Regions from separate parts of the Rouxiella sp. T17 genome, predicted to be linked through region 3. Evidence: predicted binding sites of a transcription regulator. Region 3 holds the regulator's gene; each other region holds the start of a gene.
The links. Region 3 encodes LexA, which represses DNA repair genes until DNA is damaged. Its sites were predicted from a motif close to TNCTGTATGTACATACAGNA; they were not measured.
Positions count from the first base shown of each region.

Region 1: the regulator LexA is predicted to act here: its motif matches at 3,399-3,418, upstream of sulA (SOS-induced cell division inhibitor SulA).
Region 2: the regulator LexA is predicted to act here: its motif matches at 2,913-2,932, upstream of dinB (DNA polymerase IV).

Region 1 covers NZ_JAWUEA010000031.1:15,781-21,566, reverse strand. The annotation lists gene SC206_RS11220 (Lon protease family protein) at 1-621, opposite strand, end outside; gene matP (macrodomain Ter protein MatP) at 843-1,301, shown strand; gene ompA (porin OmpA) at 1,444-2,514, opposite strand; gene sulA (SOS-induced cell division inhibitor SulA) at 2,871-3,377, opposite strand; gene SC206_RS11200 (TfoX/Sxy family DNA transformation protein) at 3,597-4,223, shown strand; gene yccS (YccS family putative transporter) at 4,266-5,786, opposite strand, start outside.
Region 2 covers NZ_JAWUEA010000033.1:40,631-46,416, forward strand. The annotation lists gene pepD (beta-Ala-His dipeptidase) at 64-1,524, shown strand; gene dinB (DNA polymerase IV) at 1,818-2,876, opposite strand; gene dpaA (peptidoglycan meso-diaminopimelic acid protein amidase) at 3,188-3,913, shown strand; gene SC206_RS12640 (class II glutamine amidotransferase) at 3,884-4,651, opposite strand; gene lpcA (D-sedoheptulose 7-phosphate isomerase) at 4,709-5,290, opposite strand; gene fadE (acyl-CoA dehydrogenase FadE) at 5,551-5,786, shown strand, end outside.
Region 3 covers NZ_JAWUEA010000013.1:24,673-30,458, reverse strand. The annotation lists gene SC206_RS04255 (hypothetical protein) at 1-70, shown strand, start outside; gene SC206_RS04250 (hypothetical protein) at 97-297, shown strand; gene zur (zinc uptake transcriptional repressor Zur) at 413-922, shown strand; gene SC206_RS04240 (GFA family protein) at 1,023-1,448, shown strand; gene SC206_RS04235 (CsbD family protein) at 1,649-1,858, opposite strand; gene dinF (MATE family efflux transporter DinF) at 1,995-3,335, opposite strand; gene lexA (transcriptional repressor LexA) at 3,575-4,183, opposite strand; gene SC206_RS04220 (diacylglycerol kinase) at 4,335-4,703, opposite strand; gene plsB (glycerol-3-phosphate 1-O-acyltransferase PlsB) at 4,831-5,786, shown strand, end outside.

The sequences.
Region 1 (5,786 bases), on a different contig from region 3:
ATCGCCTACCAGAATCAGTTTGACGTCCAGCGGCATGGAAGGAATGCTGACCGGCAGCGGGCGACTTTCATCGGGAGAAACCCAGTGATAACGCTCGCTGGTGATCATTTGCTTGAGACGCAGCCACAGCAGCGGCTGTGCCAGCAAAGCGCGCACTGACAGCAGCAGCACGCCGCCATTGACCTGATGAATCAATCCGGGTTGCAGTTCAATCTGATCTTTGAAGATGCGCACGCAGCCAAACAGCTGTTCGGCTTCGATCCATTCTTGATACAAACCGCTCGATGTACCACTGAAAGGCGCGTCGGCGTCCTGTGCAGGAAACACCTGAACGTTGCGACCTTCAATCTGATACTGACAGCCAGCCAGCTCGTCGGTTTCGGGCAGCAGCGCATTGACGGCATCGGCCAGACGCTGGAGGTAATCACGGCTCTCCTGGCCTTTGATGGTCATAAAACGCTGACGCGAATTAGGGTGACAAAACAGGGACAGTCCATTCTCGAGACGAGGCTGAATCACGGAAAAATCGACCGGGGCCAACTGATCCGCTGTAGCAAAAATTGTCTGGTATGGCGTGGAATCCGGCAGTAAGAGCTGCCAATCGAGTCGGTTATTGGTCAATGTGTTAGCTGTAGTCTTCAAAAGGGAAAGGGCGATTATACAAGAATAAGCCGCGCTGGATACAAGCAGAGTGGTTCATTATATCGAGAGTTGTGACATTATTGAGTGTCTGGGTAAAAAATAAGCGCTGAAATCCTAAGCACGTAGTGAGATTAGTAGAGTAAAAAGTGACATAAAGCTGTTATGCTTATTAACGTTACGTGGTCACAGAAGAGCTTGCGATGAAATATCAGCAACTGGAAAACCTTGAGAGCGGTTGGAAATGGAAGTATCTGGTAAAAAAACACCGCGAAGGTGAAAAAATTACCCGCCATATCGAGAATAGTGCAGCGCAGGATGCCGTTGACCAACTGCTAAAACTCGAAAACGAGCCCGTAAAAGTCCTCGACTGGATTGATAAGCACTTAAGCAAGACTTTGGATAATCGTCTGAAGCAGACTATTCGTGCGCGACGTAAACGTCACTTTAATTCAGAGCACCAGCACACGCGCAAAAAATCGATCGACCTTGAATTTTTAGTCTGGCAACGTCTGGCCGCTCTGGCGCAGCGTCGCGGATCAACACTTTCCGATACGATCGTTCAATTGCTGGAAGATGCCGAGCGTAAAGAAAAATACGCCAGCCAAATGTCTTCCCTGAAACAAGATCTCCAGCAGATCCTTGATAATAAAGAAAGTTAACACCTCTTCTTTTCAGGCAGGCGGCAACGCCTGTTTTGTCATACCACGCTTGTTTTACCCCACCTGTATTTTTATCAGCCAAAAAAAAACCCCGCAAAGCGGGGTTTTTGAAGTCAGGTCTATCAAAAGATAGTGGTATTACTTAGCCCTGTGGCTGAGTAACAACGTCTTTGATACCTTTAACTTCGATTTCTACGCGACGGTTAGGTGCGAAGTTTTCGATCTGAGCTTTAGTAGCACGGCCTGATTTGTAACCGAAGTTACCGGTAATCAGGTTAGTTTCACCGCGACCCTGTGCAGAGATCTTGTTAGAAGGGATACCTTTAGATACCAGGTAATCCACTACTGATTGAGCGCGTTGCTCAGACAGTTTCTGGTTAGATGCTTCTGAACCGACTGGGTCAGTGTAGCCCAGAACAACAACTGAACCGTCTTTCGGATCCAGTGAGCTCAGTTGGGTGTACAGCTGATCCAGAGCCTGACGGCCTTCTGGTTTCAGTGAAGCTTTGCCGAAGGTGAACAGAACGTCAGATTTCAGAGTGAACTTGTGAGTCTGTACAACTGGGGCTGGAGCTGGGGTCGGTGCCATAGGTGCTGGAGCATCGTCTTGACCGAAACGGTAAGAAACACCCACAGACAGCATTGCGTTATCAGGACGTGCGCCAACAGTAGCAGCGTCACCGATGTTGTTAACCCACTGGTAATCCAAACGGGTTGCCCAGTTTTTGGTTACTGCGTATTCGAAACCAACTGCAGCCAGTGGAGAAACACCGTTGTCGTTGTCGCTTACGCGGTTGCCGTTGCCAAAGTTGCCTTTAGCATCTGCACGCCAAACCATACCACCCAGACGAGTGTAGATGTCCAGATCGTCAGTCAGTGGGTAGCTCAGTTTAGCAGCCAGCTGGATGCCTTGTGCTTTGAATGCGCCATTGTTTACGCTGCCTTTATAAGGCATACGGCCGAGCCAGTCGTAACCGCCTTCGAAGCCCAGGAATGGATTTACCTGATAACCTACGAACGCACCAGCGCCCAGTTGGCTTTCATGGGTAGGGCCATTACCAATACCGTCGTAAGCATTAGCAAAACCAGTATCGTGATACTGGGACCAGCCCAATTTCGCACCGGTGTACCAGGTGTTATCTTTCGGGGCGGCTTGCGCTACGGTAGCGAAACCTGCCAGTGCCACTGCTAATGCGATAGCTGTCTTTTTCATTTATGCGCCTCGTTATCATCCAAATAGGCAATTGAGCTTTAAGCTTTAAGCCCTTGGTTAAATTCCTTCGTCCAAGTTATTGCTTCACTTAGGTACTTGCCACTTTTCGTAGGCATTATAAGAGCAACCTTGGCGAACTAAAGTCTACAACGTGGCGAGAAACTTACAAGCTTGAAGTGATAAGGCAACGGAAAAAAAGGGAAAAATGTACACATTTTTTAACATCAAAGCCAAAAAGTTGACGAAACTATGTGTTTTTTCACCTCCAAAAGACCCAGTTTTACTGGGTAAATTGGGTTTTTCAGCACAAAAAACTAAAAAGGCCCAATAATTCGTCGGATTACTCCTAAATTGATTTAATGGTACACAGAGGAGTGAATTTTTACGGCAGGGGGTTGTCCGTCGACACAAAAGGGGCTGATCTGGGGCTTCATGATGAAGCCGTAAGAGCCACCCACTTCGGCTGCAACCTGCAATCTTTTACGGTCTGTATCATTCAATTCAGGCAGCCATCCGAGCACCACACTGTAATTTCCGGTCAATAAGGCGCGTTCCATAGCGTCGACGGAAGCAATGCCTTGAAGCTGACTCACCTGAACTATTTTATCAACCGGCAGTCCGGACTGCGCTAACCAGCGACGGCTCAACTTTTGGGTGGGAGTGAGCCACAGCAGCCAGCGAGACTGCTCACCCAAATGGTGCAGCAGCGGCAAAAGCAACTGAGTTAATGCAGGCTGATTTTCACTATAGACGAACTCGCTGAGTAAGCCACTGTTAGCGGTGGAATTTTGGCACTTTGGGCCCGCATTAGGGGTTATGGAGTGCTGGCTAAAATGAGGGTGCTGACGATGATGAGTTCGCATAGTGTTGTTCCACCAGTGAGTTACTGTATGGATATACAGTACTGCTACTGTGGTGAGAGATCAACCTAAATTTTCCAAGACGTCTCGCAATTCTCACTGTAACTCGACAGCAAACGGACTTTACGTTAGGTGGCTTCCCCCGCTTTGCGTATTTTGCTGGTAGCGTTTCACGTTACTTCTCTTCGGCAGTTTATGCGCATAAGCGATAAGGAAATCAACATGTTAAAAGATACTCAAGAAATGGTCGATCAGACGACAGAACTTCTCCTGCCATTGGGGCCTGTTCACAGCCGACCTCAGTTTGGCGGCTACAGCCTCTCTTCGCGCGGGGCAATGTTTGCCATCGTTTCCGAAGGGGAACTCTATCTGCGGGCGACGCAGGACAACGAAAATAGGATGAGAGCGCTGTCGATGCAGCAGTTCGTTTATTACAAACGGGGAATGGATATTTTGTTGCGCTATTTTCGAGTGAACGAGGCGTTGTGGCAAGAACCAGATCAGCTCATCGCGTTGGCCGATGAATCAATCAGGGGAATGGAAAATGAAAAGGCGGCCCGTAACGATCAGCCGCGCAGATTGAAAGACCTGCCGAACATTAATCTGACGCTGGAGCGCATACTGTGGCAAATCGGGGTGAAAGACTCGGCCGAGCTGCGCAATCAGGGGGCGATTAGTACCTACGTGAAGATCTGCACGTTAAAGAAGGAGCTGGGTCTCGGGACGCTGCTGGCGCTTGAAGGAGCGATTCTAGGCTTTCACAAATCTGTTTTACCTCCTCAGTCGCACACCCAGCTGCTTACTTGGTTCAATAATTTTCAGCAGGATGAGAGAGGGATAATCGTGTAACGCGGGGCCAGCAGGAAATATCTCCCGCTGGCCCAACGAAAATTAGACCGCGAGTGGAGCCTCTGAAGGCGCAATTTTGCTGTTGAGGCTGGTAAGTTCCGGCAGATGCTCCATTAATAGCCTGATCTGCTGTAAAACCAGCTGCTCTTTAGTATCGGAAGCCGAGGTTTTGGCCTCGATTTGTGCAGAAAGCGTCGGCAGCGTGATATGAAGGTGCGCAGGCTGGTGGTGATTCAGCGCATTATCAATGAAGTGCGTCGCGTCACTGAGCAGGCCGAGCATTTCCGTATCTTCAAGCTTTTCACGATGCGCGCCGAGCGCCGAAATATAGCTGAGCATGGTGTGATTCAGACACAGCAGGCGGAAGGCGGCATCAAGCGTCTCGGCATCGTTATCTTTTTCGGAGGTCATGTTTGAAACCACCGAAGCCAGCTCGGCATCGCAATTATGCGCATCGCGGCGTGCTATCCGATAAGTCAGCCCATTATCTTTGCCGAAATGATACTGCTGCACCACGGCGTCAAGATAGCGGCAGTTAGCTTGAAACGTTTTATCAACCACCACCGGCAATTGGCGAAAGCGCCAGTCTGGCCAGAGATAACTTACGGCAAACCAGGCAATCAAACAGCCAATCAGCGTGTCGATAATGCGCGGCAGTGCGACCTCGAAGCCTTGTCCCATCAGGTTAAACAGCAGCAGCGCCAACAGCGTGATAAACATGGTGGCCTGCGCGTACTGAATATTACGAAAGGCAAAGAACAACATGCCGCAGATAACAATCAAGATCAGCTGGCCTTCGAGCGAAGGAATGAAATAAAGGATTGGAATGCCGAGCGCCACGCCAGCCAGCGTGCCCACGACTCGCAATGCCAAACGTCGCCGCGTGGCGCTGTAATTAGGCTGGCAGACAAACAGGCTAGTCAGCAAAATCCAGTATCCGTGGTCCAATCCGCTGAATTTAATGAACATATAGCCCGTTAACAGCACGGCCGACATGCGCACGGCATGGCGAAACAGCGCCGATTTCGGCGTGATATGGCGGGAAATTCGCAGCCAGATATCCTGAAACCCGTTGATTTTATCATCGGCAAAAGTGTTTGGACCTGCGTCTTCCGACAACGCCTGTTCCGATTCGATATTTGACAGCTGGGCATCGATAGCCCGCAGATTTTTGAGCAGATGACGCAGAGCTTTTATCAGACTGCTTTCCGGTTCAAGCGCCGTTTCGCGCTCGATAGCTTCGCCGAGCCGGAGAAATGCGCGTTCAAACAGCGGGTTATGTTGGTAACTCTGGCGATAAAGAATACATTGCGAAAGCTGCTGGCAGGCCGTCGATTGCATACTCATCAGTCGTTGCAAGCGAAACAGGATATCCGTCTGATGAAAACGGGCGTGCAGTTTTTGGTATTGCACGTGAATCGAGCTGGCCCGCTCGTGAATATCCTGCGCGACAAAGTAATATTGCAGCGTTCTGCGGGTGCCTTTTTGGCCGCGATCCCCTTTTAAGCGGCTTTGCAACGCCGTTTTGGTTTCGTTTAGCGTCGTTACCAACTGGCCGTTAGC
Region 2 (5,786 bases), on a different contig from region 3:
GAAAATGTTATTCTGTCCCCTATTTCGTCATCTCATTCGTCATCCAAAAACGGGAGACTTACCGTGTCTGAACTGTCTCAACTTTCACCACAGCCGCTGTGGGATATTTTTGCCAAAGTCTGTTCCATTCCGCATCCTTCTTATCATGAAGAAGAGCTGGCAAATCACATCATGGGCTGGGCCGCTGAACAGGGTCTTCACGCCGAACGCGATCAGGTCGGCAACATTTTGCTGCGTAAACCTGCCACCGCCGGCATGGAAAACCGTAAACCCGTGGTGCTGCAAGCGCATCTGGACATGGTTCCACAAAAGAATAACGACACCGTTCACGACTTCCTGACGGATCCTATCCAGCCTTATGTTGATAATGGCTGGGTAAAAGCGCGTGGCACTACGTTGGGCGCCGATAACGGCATTGGTTTGGCCTCTGCGCTGGCGGCGCTGGTTGCCAAAGACGTTGAGCACGGCCCGCTGGAAGTGCTGCTGACCATGACGGAAGAGTCTGGCATGGATGGCGCATTCGGCCTGCAGCCAAACTGGCTGCAAGCTGAAATTCTGATTAATACCGATTCAGAAACCGAAGGCGAAATCTATATGGGCTGCGCAGGCGGCATCGATTTCATCTCCTCCCTGCCCCTCCAGCGCGAAGCCGTTGCGGCCGATTTCACGGCGCTGAAGCTGACTCTTAAAGGGTTGAAAGGCGGCCACTCCGGCGCGGATATTCACCTGGGTCTCGGCAATGCCAACAAGCTGCTGTCACGTTTTCTGGCTGACTACGCCGATAAACTCGACGTTCGTTTAGTTGATTTCACAGGCGGTACGCTGCGCAATGCTATTCCGCGCGAAGCCATCGCCCAACTGGCGGTGCCTGCGGCCCACGTTGACGCTTTCAAAGCCGCTGCGCAAGAGTTCGAAGCGGTGTTGCAGTTTGAACTGGCCGCCGTCGAGAAAAACATCAAGCTGGTGGTTGAAGCTTCAGACAGCGCGGCCAACGCGTTGAACAAAGAGAGCCAAAACCGTTTCATCGGCCTGCTGAATGCCACGCCAAACGGTGTGATCCGCATGAGCGACGACGTAAAAGGCGTGGTTGAAACGTCGTTAAACGTTGGCGTAGTGTCGATGAAAGAAGACGAAGCTGAAATCATCTGCCTGATCCGTTCGCTTATCGACAGCGGCAAAGATTACGTGGTGAGCATGCTGACCTCCGTGGGCCAGCTGGCGGGCGCGAAAACGGCACCTAAAGGCGGCTATCCTGGCTGGAAACCGGATCCGGAATCCCCGGTGATGGCGCAGGTTCGCGAGGTTTATCAGGGCTTGTTCAACAAGACGCCAAACATCATGGTGATCCACGCAGGTCTGGAATGTGGTCTGTTTAAAAAACCTTATCCAGAAATGGACATGGTCTCGATTGGACCGACCATCACCGGCCCGCACTCGCCGGATGAACAGGTTCACATCGGCAGCGTCGACCTCTACTGGCAGCTGCTGACCGCGCTGCTAAAAGCTATTCCTGTCCGTGGCTAACAGCGATTAGTTTTTAAAAAGCCTTTGAATTTAATGAAATACCCATAGTACCTATAGATTTCGAATGGCAGGAAGGCGGTAACTGAACGAATCCCCAGGAGCTTACACAGGTAAGTGACTGGGGTGAGAGAAGGCAACCAACGCATCTGCCGTTTGAAAGATATTAATATAATACCTATAGATTTCGAATGGCAGGAAGGCGGTAACTGAACGAATCCCTAGGAGCTTACACAGGTAAGTGACTGGGGTGAGAGAAGGCAACCAACGCATCTGCCGTTTGAAAGATATGGGTATTATTCCCAAGGAAGTAAGAGCTGACGCTCTATTTGGGGATCTTGAAGCGTGACATGTAATCCCACCAGCCTTACACCGCGCCCTCCGCGCCGCATCTCCCACGCCTCGCGCGCGACCTTAAGCAAATCGTCTTTATTGAGCACCGGCCACACGTGTTCCTGCGTGGTCTGTTGAAAATCGTGAAACTTGAGTTTTACACCCTGACGGGCAATGCGCAGATCTGGGCTCACCCGCGTCAGCCGCGTTTCCAATTCGGGATAGAGCCGGTCGATTAATTCGACACAGCTTTCCCAATCGTGGATATCTTCCGCCAGCGTGCGCTCGACGCCAACCGATTTACGTAAACGCTCGGGCGAGATTTCCCGCTCGTCGATGCCCTGACAGCGCTCCCAAAGTACCCGTCCAAACTTGCCAAATCGCTTTAATAACAATGCCAAATCATAGCGCTGCACGTCACCGCAGGTCAGCAGCCCGTGCTCTTCGAGTTTTTTAGCCGTGACTTTCCCGACCCCCGGAATTTTCGCCAAGGGCAAATCTTTCAGAAAATCGTCTACTTTATCGGGCGTGATAATAAACTGGCCGTTCGGCTTATTGAGATCAGAGGCTATCTTGGCGAGAAATTTGATAGGCGCAACGCCCGCCGAGGCGGTCAGATTCAGCTCATCAGAGATAGTTTGACGAATTTCTTTGGCAATCAACGTGGCTGAACCGCTGCACTGGAGACTGTCGGTGACATCGAGATAGGCTTCGTCGAGAGAAAGGGGTTCGATTAGCGCCGTATAACGGGAAAAAATCTCGCGGATATGCTCGGACGCTTCTTTATAGGCTTCCATACGGCCCGGAATAACGCGTAAATGCGGACACAGTTTGAGCGCGGTCGCCGTTGGCATGGCGCTGTGAACGCCGTAAAGTCGGGCGGGATAGTTGGCGGTACTGATGACTCCGCGACGATCGCGGCTGCCGCCAATGGCAATCGGAATATCGCGCAGAGAGGGATCGTCGCGCATTTCTACGGCTGCGTAAAAGCAGTCCATATCAACGTGAATGATTTTGCGCATACCCCCCCTTTTCGATCCGACTTTCTGTTTTACGACAACTGTATAAGTATACAGTCGGCTTGCTAAATCTCAACCCTCGTTATGCAGCAGTTTGCGTCGCCTATTAAGATAAATGCCAAGAGATTTGTAAAAATAGGCAAATAAAAGCCATTATTCCCCTCATTAAGAAATAAATTACATTTCAGCCCATTGATAAAAATTTAATCAGTATTAAGATGGCAGCGTTCAAGATAATTGAAAATCAGTGGTAGTCCGCATGCTTTTTACGGCGGACATATAATAATAGAGTTGTCATTTAAGCAGGATTAAGAATGGTCAGAATCGCGCTGCTGCTTGCGATGCTTTTTAGTTTCCCCGTCTTCACCATGAGCAGCGCTGTCGCCAGCGAACAGGCTCCGTTTGAGACCGGCGTTCAGCAACAATTATTAGGTTCACCCGTTTATATTCAGATATTTAAGCAAGAGCGTACTCTCGAGCTCTATGCCAAAGTCGAAAATAAATTCCAGCTGGTCGGCGCATTTCGCATCTGCGATTTCTCCGGCGGGTTAGGCAATAAACGTCGCGAAGGCGATTTTAAAAGCCCGGAAGGTTTTTATAATATTGATATTCATCATTTGAAACCGGACAGCCGTTTTTATCGCGCCATTAATATTGGTTTCCCAAATGATTATGATCGCGCTCAGGGTTATTCCGGTAAATACTTGATGATCCACGGCAACTGTCTGTCAATTGGCTGCTATGCAATGACCGACGTCAATATGAACGTTATTTTTAATTACGTTCAGGCCGCGTTCAATAATGGACAGCGTAACGTCGAAATCAGCATCTATCCGTTTAAGATGACTGAAGCCAACATGAAATTGAATAAATATTCGACTTATATCAATTTCTGGCGTCAGCTTGAGCCGGGTTATGCCTACTTTGAAAAGTACCACCAGCCGCCGAGCGTGTCAGTGATTGGTGGTAATTATGTGGTTAATCAGACGCAAACCCTTACGCCGCAGCCTTCACAGCTGGCGTTCGCCACAGTGAAATAAAGCAAATTCGCCTGGAGCAATCTTGTTCCAGGTTTCATTGCCCGTCAGCGGCTGGGTCGCAATGACCGTGACGACATCATTGGGTGTCGTCTGCTGCTGAAAATCAATTTCAACGTCCTGATCCAGCAACGTCGCCTTGCCAAACGGCGCGCGGCGGGTGATCCAGTGGAGATTGGTCGAGCAGTACGCCATCACGAAATGCCCATCCGACAGCAGCATGTTAAACACGCCCTTCTGCCTTAACTCATCCGCCAGCGACGCAATATAGCGAAACACCGACGGCCAGCTGCGCGGCGTGCGCGGATAGCGTTGGGTCAGCTTGTGCAGCAGCCAGCAAAAGGCGTATTCGCTGTCGGTTTGACCAATCGGGCGCAGCGTGCCGGTATCCAGCTGGCGATAACCGCGCAGCTGGCCGTTATGCGCGTAGGTCCAGTTACGGCCCCAAAGTTCGCGAGTAAACGGATGGGTATTTTCCAGCGCCACTTCGCCCCGATTAGCCTGACGAATATGCGAAATAACGGCCAGTGACTTTATCGGGTATTCCTGCACCAGACGAGCAATCGGCGAATTAAAGCTAGGCTGCGGATCTTTAAACGTCCGGCAGCCATTGCCTTCATAAAAGGTAATGCCCCAGCCATCTTTATGCGGGCCTGTCAACCCGCCACGTTGCACCAACCCGGTAAAACTGAAGCAAATATCGGTAGGAACATTTGCGCTCATCCCGAGCAATTCGCACATCGCCAGTCTCCTTAAATTCTGTCTACACGTCTTAACGACAGGCTTGGGCCATGTTCGTTAAGCGGCCATCTCTTTCTCAATCAGCAGAATCAAAATGTGGATAATCTTGATGTGAATTTCCTGCACGCGATCGGCATAACCGAAATGCGGAACGCGGATTTCAACGTCTGCGCCCAATGACGCCATTTTACCGCCATCTTTACCCGTCAGGGTCACAACTTTCATGCCCTTGGCTTTGGCCGCTTCCAACGCTTTGATAACGTTGCCGGAATTGCCGGAAGTTGAGATACCCAGCAGCACGTCGCCTTTTTGGCCCACGGCTTCGAGATAGCGCGAAAAGATGTATTCGTAGCCAAAATCGTTGCTCACACAGGAGATGTGGCTGACATCGGAAATGGCGATCGCCGGATAGCCCGGACGGTTGTCACGATAGCGGCCGGTCAGCTCTTCGGCGAAATGCATTGCATCACAGTGTGAACCGCCATTGCCGCAGGACAACACTTTGCCGCCGGCTTTGAACGAATCGGCAATCAGTTTTGCGGCGCGTTGGATAGACGCGATGTTATTTTCGTCGCTGATAAATTTATTCAGAACGTCAGCAGCTTCGTTCAGTTCAGTTCGGATGATATCCAGGTACATGGCAGCCTCTTGGGATTTCTTGTGCGGCGAAAAGCGCGCCACACCACATTATTTGCTGTGCAGTGTAGCGGAAACGGCAAAAGGCGAGAAGAGCTCCGGCCTTAATGCCCGCGATACTTTGCGCTTTTGCGACATCGGGCAATGACTTTGTGACGTAAGTTGTAATTAGGATGTAAACGCGTTGATAAAGCATTTAGCTTGGACTAAAAACATAGTATCAGCTTAACAGGTCAGACCTCTTACGACTTAGGAGTTTTATTATGATGGTTCTAAGCATTGTCATCCTGCTGGTTCTTGTCGGCGCCTTGTTTTATCACCGCATCAGCCTGACGATGGGCAGCATTATTCTGCTGGTTTATACCGCTGCAATGGCGATAATCGGCCTGTGGACCGCGTGGCTGCTGCTGCCGCTGGCCATTATCCTGCTGCCATTAAATGTCACTTCACTTCGTCGCTCGCTGTTTTCCGCTCCCGCCCTGCGCAGTTTCCGAAAAGT
Region 3 (5,786 bases):
GGTGGTCGCGCCCGGGCGTGGCGTCTGCGCGCATTTGGGCACTGAAGGCGAATGGCTGAAAGTCAGATAGCCCCTCTCACGCAGCAAAGGCAACACATGACAGCATTCGAAGAGTATATGAATGAAATAGTTTCCGATAACGCAGAGGCGGTTATTCGTCGACGTCAACAGTATGCGATCCCTCGCATTCGAAACGCCAAGATAGACTTTGAGGCGGGATATAAATCCGGATACGAAAAGGGGTTATCGACAGCAATAAAGGCCGCTAAACAGCGCGACAAGCCAGCAGCCAAATAGCAGGATTAATTATTGACGATTAAATTCAGGGTTAAAAAGGATACTGCGGCGTACCCCTCGGAGAATAGCCGGAAGCATGGTAAAATCGGCATTCTATTTATGCAGAGACGTCGCGATGAACTCAACCACTACGGAAAATATCCTCATTCAAGCTGAGCGCCTTTGCCAGCAACGTAGCGTTCGGCTTACCCCGCAGCGGCTTGAAGTGTTGCGTCTGATGACGGAACAACCCGGTGCCATCAGCGCCTATGACCTGCTCGACCTGCTACGTAAAACCGAGCCGCAGGCTAAACCGCCTACCGTTTATCGCGCACTCGACTTCCTGCTCGAACAGGGTTTTATCCATCGCGTCGAGTCGGCCAATAGCTATGTTGTCTGCCATCATTTTGAAGAACCGAGCCACACTTCGGCGCTGTATATCTGCGATCGCTGCGGTTTAGTCACTGAAAAAACCACCGACGGTATTGAAGAGCGCCTCGGCAAGCTGGCGAAAGAGTCAGGCTTTGTGCTGCGCCATTCCGTGGTCGAAGCTCACGGCCTGTGTGCCGACTGCTCGGTCGTTGAAGCCTGCGAAAGTCACGACCATTGCGAGCACGATCACAGCATCGCGGTTAAAAAACGCTAAGTTTCGCCTATTCAAAAATCTCGACACCTGCGCGTAATGCCATCTACGAGTCACACAAATGTACTAAGCTTTCAGTCACGATGAGACGGGGAGCTTTTATATGGAAAACGCACTTAACGGCAGTTGTCACTGCGGCGCAGTAAAATTCAGCGTCAAACTTACCGACGGCTTTAAGACCGCCAGACGCTGCGATTGCTCTTATTGCAGAATGCGCGGCGCGGTAGTGGTTTCAGCAGAATTGGCAGACATAGAAATTTTGCAGGGCGAAGATAAACTTACCGAATATCGCTTCAATACCATGACGGCAAGACACTACTTTTGCTCGATTTGTGGCATTTACACGCACCACCAGCGTCGCTCTACTCCCACGCAATACGGCGTAAATGTCGCCTGCCTTGAAAATATCTCACCTTTTGACTTTACTGATATTCCTGTCATGAACGGTGTTTCGCACCCACAAGATGGGCCAGCGGGATCGAAATCTCTAGAAAGAGGTCATTTGCTGTTTGTGCCGACAAAAGAGTAAAAGTGTTGATAGAGAAGTTGATGGCGAAGTTGATGAAGAAATTGAAAAAAAGTTGAAGCGGGGAAAATGGCCTAAGAAGGGTAAAAAACGGGTAGGTACATCCTTGTACCCTGCATCCTGAAAAGCACCTTGGGTAGGAGCAGCTTTTAAATTTCAGGATGCAGCTTTTGAGAAACTAACGACTACCACTCTTTACTCGACTACCAGTGGTACTTGTTGTCCGTTTCCCAAGATTTGAGTTCTTTCTCGGCTTCGTCTTTCTGGTATCCATAACGTTCCTGGATTTTACCGACCAGCTGGTCGCGCTTACCCTCTACGACAGTCAGATCGTCGTCGGTTAGCTTGCCCCATTTTTCTTTAACTTTGCCTTTAAATTGTTTCCAGTTACCGTCTGCTTGATCCTTATTCATCGTAAACTCTCCTGTATTAGCTCTGGTTATGTGGCACTTGTTTAATGCCTTTCAACAGTACTAATTGTAGTAGAGAGTTTCGGAAATGCAGGGATATTGAGTCAATCTGCTTATAACTCGGAATAATCCAAAGCATTTAAAACCAGCTATCGCGACGCCAATATTGTCGCCAGACCCAGCCCAACGCCAAACCCCGCAGTGAAAGAAAGACGGCAACCGCAAGCCACAGCGCGTGATTGTGAAGCACGGGTAATGTCAGTAAGGAAATCGCATAACCCGCCGCCGCAACCGCCATGCTGTTACGCATCTCTTTGCCGCGAGTGGCGCCTATAAACATGCCGTCGAGCAGATAACACCACACGCCGACCAGCGGTAACACGATTTGCCAGCCAAGATAGCGATCGGCGAGAGTTCTTAACTCGGGCAGCGAGGTCAGCAGGTTGACGATTTGCTCACCCGCTACGGCATAAACGATGGCAAAACCTACCGCAACCAACCCTGCCTGACGACAGGCCGCATGCCAGACTTTGAGCAGCTGGCTTTTATCCTTCGCGCCAAACGCCTGGCCGGAATGCGCCTCGACCGCGTAAGCAAAGCCGTCCAGCGCAAACGCCGTGAAGGTCAGCAAATTCATTAATACGGCATTTACCGCCACAGTTTGGCTACCTAAACGCGCACCGATCACCGTTAGCGACGCAAAGCACAGCTGGATGAGCAGCGAACGCAGCATGATGTCGCGGTTTAGAGCAAAGAGTTTACGCAGATTGCCGCGCCACGCCTGTTTCAACATCAGCCAGGTGATGCCGCGCCTTCTCATAACAATCGAAACCAGCCACAGGCCGAGCACCAGCGTGGCATATTCTGAACAGACCGTCGCGACCGCAGCGCCTTTCACATTCCAGCCAAGATCAACGACCAGCCACAAATCTAGAATCACGTTAAGCATGTTTCCGGCGATCAGCATAATGACCGGCGCACGCACATATTGAATGCCCAGCAACCAGCCCAGAATCACCAGATTCGCCAAAGAGGCCGGCGCGCTATACCAGCGAATAGACAAGAAAATCTGCGCCTGTTGCAACACGGCCTGACTGCCGCCCACAATCTGTAAAGCGAGCGAAATCAAAGGGTGGCGAAACAGGAAGATCAGCGCCCCGGCAATCAGCGCCAATAAAAAAGGCTGCACGAAAGCGCGGGCTAGCCGAACATTATCTTGTGCGCCGAGCGCCTGCGCGGTTAAACCTGTGGTACTCATGCGCAGGAAAAGCAGCAGCATAAACAGGAAGCTGGTTACCATGGCACCCACCGCGACGCCGCCGAGATAGTCGGGGCTGTCGAGATGGCCGATGACGGCAGTATCGACCAGTCCTAATAGCGGCACGGTAATATTGGAGAAAATCATCGGGAGAGCCAGCAACCACAGCGCTTTGTCGGTCGGGCTTAGAAAGGTGCTTTTTATTTTATGAAGTAGGGGCATGTTATTTTCTAAATCAAGGACAGGCTAGAAAATGCAGACATGAAAGGCGGCGCTCAATAAATGGGTGTCGATCCCAACTTAAGCAGCAACGCTTTTAAAGTAAAGCCAGACTTAACACGCAATGACTTAACACGTCATCATTTAACGCGTAATGACGTAACGCGTAATCCTTAACGTGTGACAAGGATGCAGCATGACGACATAGAAGAGCCGTCACGCTCGATTGCAGCTAATAAAAACTAGGACCAGTCGCCGTTACGAATTACGCCTACGGCCAAGCCTTCAATGCTGAAGCTCTGCTCGCGCAGGTCGACAACGATTGGCTCGAAGTCACTGTTTTCAGGCAGCAGCTGAATAATATTGCCCTGCTTTTTGAGACGTTTTACTGTCACTTCGTCGTCGATACGCGCAACCACAACCTGACCATTACGGGCATCCTGGGTTTTGTGGACAGCCAGCAGATCGCCGTCGAGAATACCGATATCACGCATCGACATGCCGCTGACGCGCAGCAGGAAGTCGGCGTTAGGTTTGAACATTGCAGGATCGACCTGATAATGCGCTTCGATGTGCTGAGTCGCGAGCAAAGGCTCACCGGCAGCAACACGGCCAATTAGCGGCAAACCGTCTTCTTCTTCCATTAACAGGCGAATACCGCGTGACGCACCGGAAACAATCTCGATGACGTTCTTGCGCGCCAGAGCTTTCAAATGCTCTTCTGCCGCGTTGGGAGAACGGAACCCGAGTCGGGTAGCAATTTCTGCACGCGTTGGCGGCATACCGGTGGTGGCGATATGATCGCGAATAAGGTCATAGACCTCTTGTTGTCTAGCTGTAAGTGCTTTCATGTCGCCCCCTGTTTGTTTATACAGTCTAGCTGTGAGTATATACAGGTAAAGCTGGAATGAAAACCAGAGAGTACACAAAAAACAAACATTAAGCGGCTTTTAAATATTCAATATTCTTTTGCCGTCACTTTCGCCAACTTTTGCCGTAACTCTAGCGCCAGTGCGGCACGAGGATCGTTAACCAGGTAAAAAGTGCAAATAAAATGGCGATCAGCACGGCGGCGGAGCCCATGTCTTTCGCCCTGCCCGAAAGGGTGTGAAATTCTGGCCCGATTCGGTCAATGGCGGCTTCTATGGCGCTGTTCAATAATTCAACCACCAGCACCAAAATCAGTGATCCGATCATTAAAATACGCTCGATGCTGCTCACATCAAGGTAAAATGCCAGTAAGATGGCGGGAATGACGACCACGGCTTCCTGTCGAAAGGCGGCTTCGTGCTTCCAGGCCGAGGTTAATCCTTTTAAAGAATATCCGGCAGCCTTGTAAATTCGGGTGAGTCCGGTGACCTGATTTGTCATTATATTTTGCGTCTTAAAGTGATTTTCAGGCATTTTAGCCTGAATCGGTTGTCCTATCACCACAGATCTCATACCGGCTTTCTGGTATCCTTGCCGCGAATTGCTAACAAGAGGCTTCACATTTTTTATGTCAGGATGGCGTAGACTTTATTATACCTTACTGAATTTACCGCTAAAAATGCTGGTAAGCAGCAAGGTCATTCCTACAGATCCGGTGACGGAAATGCGTTTGGACCCAACGCGCCCGATTCTGTATGTTTTGCCTTATAACTCCAAGGCCGACCTTCTGACGCTGCGGGCCCAGTGCCTGGCGCAGAATCTGCCCGACCCTCTCATTCCGCTGGAAATCGACGGCGTGCAGCTGCCGAGCCACGTTTTCATCGGTGAAGGGCCGCGCGTCTTCCCTTATTACCAGCATCAGCAGGAATCGGTAAAGCTGTTCCACGATTATCTCGATCTGCATCGCAATAATCCAAATCTCGACATTCAGATGCTGCCGGTGTCTGTTATGTTTGGCCGTGCTCCGGGTCGTGAAGGTCAAGACACGCCACATTTGCGCGTGCTGAACGGCGTCCAGAAGTTCTTCGCGGTGCTCTGGCTGGGGCGCGACAGCTTTGTGCGTTTCTCCAACACCGTTTCTCTGCGCGATATGGCGACCCAGCACGGCACGGATAAAACCATCGCCCACAAGCTTGCTCGCGTCGCGCGGATGCACTTCTCGCGTCAACGTCACGCCGCTGTCGGGCCTCGTCTGCCGGTGCGTCAAGACCTGTTCAACAAGCTACTGGCCTCGAAAGCCATTGAAAAAGCGGTTGAAGATGAAGCGCGAACCAAAAAGATCTCTTACGACAAGGCGCAGCAGAACGCGATAGCGCTGATGGAAGAAATTGCCGCCGACTTCAACTATGAAGCCGTGCGCCTCTCCGACCGCGTGCTGAGCTGGACCTGGAACCGTCTTTATAAAGGTATCAACGTTAACAACGCCGAGCGCGTGCGTCAGTTAGCGCAGGACGGTCAGGAAATCGTTTATGTGCCCTGCCATCGCAGCCACATGGACTACCTGCTGCTTTCCTACGTGCTCTA